DNA from 2 places in the Methylocaldum sp. GT1TLB genome. Region 1 is predicted to be linked to the other one. Evidence: predicted binding sites of a transcription regulator. Region 1 holds the regulator's gene; the other holds the start of a gene.
What was found. The regulator HrcA, encoded in region 1, represses chaperone genes, less so after heat shock. The targets are predictions, from matches to a motif close to TNTTAGCACTCNNNNNNNNNGAGTGCTAANA.
Positions count from the first base shown of each region.

Region 2: the regulator HrcA is predicted to act here: its motif matches at 1,514-1,544, upstream of groES (co-chaperone GroES).

Region 1 covers NZ_CP194898.1:2,540,207-2,543,604, reverse strand. Annotated here, with positions in the region: gene dnaK (molecular chaperone DnaK) at 1-83, opposite strand, end outside; gene grpE (nucleotide exchange factor GrpE) at 160-777, opposite strand; gene hrcA (heat-inducible transcriptional repressor HrcA) at 863-1,921, opposite strand; gene bfr (bacterioferritin) at 2,096-2,560, shown strand; gene ACR2R1_RS11045 (NAD(+) kinase) at 2,621-3,398, shown strand, end outside.
Region 2 covers NZ_CP194898.1:2,661,621-2,665,018, forward strand. Annotated here, with positions in the region: gene ACR2R1_RS11500 (c-type cytochrome) at 1-37, shown strand, start outside; gene ACR2R1_RS11505 (FAD-dependent oxidoreductase) at 88-1,359, shown strand; gene groES (co-chaperone GroES) at 1,595-1,885, shown strand; gene groL (chaperonin GroEL) at 1,928-3,398, shown strand, end outside.

The sequences.
Region 1 (3,398 bases):
TCGATGACGCGCGGTTTGCCCCCTTCAAGAATGGCCACACAGGAATTGGTGGTGCCCAAATCGATGCCAATAATCTTCGCCATTTAATTCTCCAAATTAATCAATAGCTTGTGGGTTAGGTGTGGGTTTAGCGTTAATATGGGGGCGCCAAGGCTGATTTCAAGCTTGCTCGTCGATGCGCGTGGATTCTGCGGCGGCTTGGGCAATAACCACCATGGCCGGACGTAACAGGCGATCATGGAGGAGATATCCTTTTTGGAAAACTTTTACCACCGTATTGGGCTCGATATCAGTGGTCGGTTGCATCGCCATGGCCTGGTGTAAGTCCGGATTGAACTTTTCGCCTATGGGATCCACTGCTCGGACGCTGAATTTTTCCAGTACCGAATTCAGCTGCTTTAGCGTGAGCTCCATGCCTTCGCGCAATTTCACCACATCCGAGGTCTCTCCGACGGCCGCTTGCAGCCCGAGTTCGAGGCTATCGACCACGGTCAATAGCTCCTTCGAAAATTTCTCCAGAGCATATTTATTGGCATTCTGGAGTTCTTTTTCCGAGCGTCGGCGCAAATTCTCCAACTCGGCCTGGGTGCGTACGAATTTGTCCCAATTCTCCTCCGCTCGGCGAGTTGCTTCGGTCAATTGCTGTGCAAGTTGCTCGATCGGCGTTGGTTCGACAACACCTTCTTCCGTTGTGATTGCCGTGTCGACAGAAGCGGCTTGTTCCGCTTGATCTGGCGCCTTTGGCGCCGATTCGGGCGAAGCCTGGTCTTTGCTCATATAACTGCTCCTCAACGAAAAATAATGAGCCCGTGTGCCTATGCACGCACACAGGTCGACGATTTCTACCAATATGGGTTAAGAATTAAGATGGGGTCAGCGATTTTTGATTCAAGGCGGCCCCCAACAATTTCGCGGTAATGTCAACCAAAGGAATGACCCGCTCATACGCCATGCGGGTGGGGCCGATAACGCCGAGTACGCCTACCGCCTCGCCATTGAGAGAGTAAGAGGCGGTTACCAGGCTGCACTGATCCAGCGCACGATAGCCGGATTCCTCGCCTATAAAGATCTTGACGCCGGGGGTTTCTAGGCAACGGTCTAGTAGATGGACTAAGTCTTCCTTCTGATGAAACGTTTCGAATAAGGAACGGAGCCGCTCCATATTGGCCAAATCGGCAAAATCCATCAGATTGATTTCGCCGGTTAGCACAAACGGGTTCCGACGTTTTCCTTTATCCTTAAGTGCCAAATCCGCGATTTCAGCCGCATCAATAATTTCCTGGCTTAAACGATTCCGCATTTCCTGCAAGTCGTTAAATAGACTCTCGCGGATCGCAGTTAGATCCTTGCCTGCATAGGTTGAATTGAGGAAATTTGCTGCCGCTTGCAAATCGGCAGGCGTGAACTGACGGGGTGAGTGAATGATCTTGTTGTGGACTTCCTGTTCGTTAGTGACCAGGATGACCAGCAAGCGTTGACCGGACAGCGGGATAAATTCGATGTGTCTGAAGGTGACTATCTCCCTGCGCGGCAACATCACGAGGCCCGCCATATGGGTTACTTCCGAGAGGACGCGAGAGGCGGCTTCGAGCAAATCGTCGGGATCTTCCTGAGTATTCAGGTCCTGGCGGAGCTGTCGGATGATGTCTTGCTGCAAAGGTTTGATGGTCAGCAAGGTATCAACAAAAAAACGGTAGCCGGTTACCGTCGGCATGCGTCCCGCTGACGTATGTGGCGATGTGATCAGCCCTATGTCTTCGAGATCCGCCATGATGTTGCGGATCGTCGCCGGGCTTAAATTCAAGCCGGTGTCGCGCGCTAAAGCCCGCGAACCAACCGGCTGGCCTTCGCCGATATAACGCTCCACCAGCACTTTAAGCAAGTGTTGGGCTCGCTCGCTCAATTGGGGATATTTAGGCACCGGTATCCTCGAATGGTGGGGGTTTTAGCACTCGAGACCATCGAGTGCTAAAAAGTTAGCAACCCCTAGATAATGTGTCAAGAAGCTCATACCATATCGAGCAAAGCGGCGTCTAATTAGGTGTAAATCTTAGGTCACCACATGGCGAACGCTTCCATATCCAAGGAGAGAATTATGCAAGGCGACTCGACGGTTATCGATTATCTTAATCGCGTGCTGGGCAACGAACTGATCGGCATCAACCAGTATTTTCTTCATGCGAGAATGTACAGGAACTGGGGGTTGGGCGAGCTCGACAAGCACGAATATGATGAATCTATCGGTAAGATGAAGCGTGCCGACAAGTTGATCGAGCGTATTTTGTTTCTTGAAGGATTGCCAAACTTGCAGGATTTGGGGCATTTGAAGATCGGAGAAAATCCGGAGGAAATGCTCGGCTGCGACCTTCAGTTGGAACTTCAAAGCGTATCTTTGCTGCGCGAAGCGGTCGAGTTTTGTGAAAAGGCCGGAGATTATGTCTCCCGAGATCTTCTGGAAGAGATACTCGAAGATGAGGAAGAGCAGGTCGACTGGCTTGAAACGCAGGCGGAGTTGATTCGGAAAATCGGCCTGCAGAACTATTTGCAGTCTCAGATGTAAGCTGCGGTACCGGTCAGCCCCATTTACAGTGACGCGGGACGCTCGCGGCTTCAGAAACATATGCCATCCATTTTCCGGAACGTAGCCCTAATCGGGAAGCCCGATGCGCCACGCATAGCCGAAACCCTTTCCTCGCTTTACGGACATCTTACCGGGAGATGCCTGCGTGTTTTGGTGCAACGGGACTGCGCTCATTTCGTAGCCGATTCTTCGCCGGAAACGTGTACCGTTGCCGAAATAGGCCAGTGCTGCGATCTCGCAATTGTGGTTGGCGGCGATGGCACACTTTTATCCGCCGCGCGTGTTCTCGCGCAGTTCGAGATTCCATTGATTGGGGTCAATCTGGGGCGATTGGGGTTCCTGGTCGATATTTCTCCGTCGGACGCCGGAGCGAAGCTCGATGAAATTCTTGACGGACGCTACAGTGCCGATGAGCGCTTTCTGTTGCGGGCGAAAATTTTTCGCAACGGTCATGTGATATACGAGCAGACGGCGGTTAACGAAGTAGTCGTGCATAGCGGGAATGCCGCCAGCATGATCGAGATTGAGGCATCGATCAACGGCGTTTTTCTGAATTCGCAACGCTCTGATGGGCTTATCGCGTCAACTCCCACGGGCTCTACGGCTTACGCCCTGTCGGCTGGAGGTCCGATTCTTTATCCCACGCTTAAGGCTATCGTATTAGCGCCGATCAATCCCCATACCTTGTCTAATCGTCCGATCGTGGTGGATGACGACAGCGTAATCGAAATTGCCTTCCGTCCCAGCAAACAATTCAAAGCTCAGGTCGTTTGCGACAATGTGTCGTTTCCTGATGTCGAAATAGAGGATCGCATCG
Region 2 (3,398 bases), 120 kb from region 1:
TGGCTCGCTTCCGCGAGCCTCGTCCTCGGACGACTAGCCTCCTACCGCAGGACCAATGACGCCAACTCCCGACAGGAGAGACTAAATATGACTGCTTTCAACAGACGGCAATTTCTAAAACTCGCCGGCGCAACCTCGCTTGTTGCGGCCATACCCAGAAGTTTGAGCGCCGCGACACCGCTCTCGAATCGAGTCGTCATCATCGGCGGAGGCTTCGCTGGCGCAACGGCCGCCAAATACCTCAAACATTGGGACAATACCATCGATGTCACCCTGGTTGAGCCCAACGCCACACACTACGCCTGTATTTTGTCCAACCTGGTCATCACCGGCGCCATCTCGATGAACCGGATCAACCTAAGCTACGACGGTTTAAGAAATCGAGGCGTCAAGATCGTCCAAGCCATGGCTGCCGCCATCGACCCGGTCGGTAGCAAGGTGGGTCTGTCGAATGGCGCCACACTAGACTACGAGCATCTGATCCTTGCGCCCGGCATCGACTTCATCAACCCGAATCCGGCCGGAGCCGAACGTCTGTACGACCCGAACCTGACGCCCCACGCCTGGAAAGCCGGGCCCCAGACTACCCTGCTCAAGAATCAATTGGCGGCCATGCCGGACGGTGGCGTGTTCGTCATGAACGTCCCCAAAGCGCCCTATCGCTGCCCACCCGGCCCATATGAGCGTGCATGTATCGTCGCCGCTTATCTGAAGCGCAAGAAGCGACGTTCGAAGATCATCGTGCTGGATGCGAACCCAGACATCGTGGCCGAGCCGCATACATTCGGCACGGCATTCAGCCAGACCTATGCAGGAACGCTCGAATACCACGCCAACGTAGGCATTACCCAAGTCAATTCATCGCTCAAGACAATAGACACCACGATCGGCGCGTTGTCGGCGGACGTGCTCAACATGATTCCCAACCAGAAAGCCGGACAGATCGTCTTCGACGCCGGCGTGGTCAACGATCCGACGGGCCGATGGGCGACGGTCGATCCGCTGACTTACGGTTCAACCGTCTACGAAAACATCTATGTGATCGGCGATTCTCAGGCAACGGCACAACCGAAGTCCGGCCACATGGCGAACTCCCAGGCCAAAGTTTGCGTCGACTCGATCATCCGCGCGTTCGTCGGCGAAACACCGGACCCGCAGCCGACGACCAATTCGGCCTGCTTCAGCCCCATCACCGAGACCGAAGCGTCGTGGTTGACTGCGGTTTACCAATACGATCCGACAACGCACAGCATGAAGCGCGTCGAGGATTCGTTCGGCGAAGCGGCGGAGCCGTCGTCGGAAAATTACGAGCACATGTTCCATTGGGCCGACAACATCTTCGCGGATTCGTTTAGGTAGGGCGGCGACCCGCTTTCCACAAGACCGGCCACGCGAGGCCATAAAACCGAAGGCCAGTCTAACGCTGGCCTTCACCTTTTCTGAAATGCTAGCTCGATTCGGTAATCAAAATTTCATATTGCGCCCCTTGAAAACTAAATCCGCATCGCTATATTGTTAGCAGCTCTCGACAGAGAGTGCTAACACTACAGTGTTTTTTTGAGGTTCAAACTTCTTCAAGGAGAAAACAGTCATCATGAAAATTCGTCCCTTGCATGACCGTATCGTCGTAAAACGCTGGGAAGAAGAAAAAACATCCCCGGGCGGAATCGTCATTCCCGACACCGCAAAGGAAAAGCCGATCAAAGGCGAAGTGGTTGCTGTAGGAAACGGAAAAGCCCTGGATAACGGTCAAGTGCGCGCACTGGATGTAAAAGTCGGTGACAAAGTCTTGTTCGGCAAGTATGCCGGTACCGAAGTCAAAATCGACGGCACCGAATATCTGATGCTGCGCGAAGACGACATCATGGGCGTATTCGAAGCCTGATCCACGACCTAACGTTCAGACTGATTTTGGAGGAATTAACTGATGGCAGCTAAAGAAGTCCGTTTTTCCGATGACGCCCGTCAGCGCATGCTGGCCGGGGTTAACGTTCTGGCCGACGCAGTGAAGCAGACCCTGGGCCCGAAAGGCCGTAACGTCGTGCTGGAAAAGAGCTTCGGCGCACCGACCGTCACCAAAGACGGCGTTTCGGTCGCAAAAGAGATCGAACTGAAAGACAAGTTCGAGAACATGGGCGCTCAGATGGTGAAGGAAGTCGCCTCGAAGACGTCCGACGTCGCCGGCGACGGCACCACCACGGCAACCGTCCTGGCTCAGGCCATTGTCCGCGAAGGCTTGAAATCCGTAGCGGCGGGTGCAAACCCGATGGATATCAAACGCGGCATCGATCAGGCGGTCGGCGTGGTCATCGAAGAGCTGAAGAAACTCTCCAAGCCCTGCACCGACAGTAAAGCCATCGCCCAGGTCGGCACCATCTCCGCCAACTCCGACGAGAGCATCGGCAAAATCATCGCCGACGCGATGGACAAGGTGGGCAAGGAAGGCGTGATTACCGTTGAGGAAGGTTCCGGTTTGGACAACGAACTGGATGTTGTCGAGGGTATGCAGTTCGACCGCGGCTATCTCTCGCCCTATTTCATCAACAGCCAAGAAACCATGAGCGTCGAGCTCGAAAACCCGTACATCCTGCTGCACGACAAGAAGATCTCCAACATCCGCGACTTGCTGCCGCTGCTCGAAAAAGTGGCGAAATCCGGTCGTTCGCTGTTGATCGTCGCCGAGGATGTCGAAGGCGAAGCGTTGGCGACCCTGGTAGTCAACACCATGCGCGGCATCATCAAGGTTTGCGCCGTTAAGGCGCCGGGCTTCGGCGATCGCCGCAAGGCCATGCTGGAAGACATCGCCATCCTGACCGGTGGCCGCGTCATTTCCGAAGAACTGGGCCTGAGCCTCGAAAAAGTCGACCTGGGCGATCTCGGCAGTGCGAAGAAGATCCAGATCAACAAGGAAAACACCACCATCGTCGACGGCGCCGGCAAAGCGGAAGACATCAAGGCTCGCGTCGAGCAGATCCGCAAGCAGATCGAAGACACCACCTCGGACTACGATCGCGAGAAACTGCAAGAGCGCGTGGCCAAGCTGGCCGGCGGCGTTGCCGTGATCAAAGTCGGCGCAGCCACCGAAGTCGAGATGAAAGAAAAGAAAGCCCGCGTGGAAGACGCGCTGCACGCAACCCGCGCTGCGGTTGAAGAAGGCATCGTTCCGGGCGGCGGCGTCGCTTTCATCCGTGCTCAAAACGCGCTGAAGGATCTGCAGGGCAAGAACCACGACCAGACCGTGGGTATCGCCATCCTGCGCCGTTCGATCGAGGAGCCGCTGCGTCAAATCGTGACCAACGCGGGCGAAGAAGCTTCGGTCGTCCTGAACCGGGTTCAGGGAGGCGAAGGCACCTTCGGCTACAACGCTGCGACCGGTGAATACGGCGACATGATTCAGA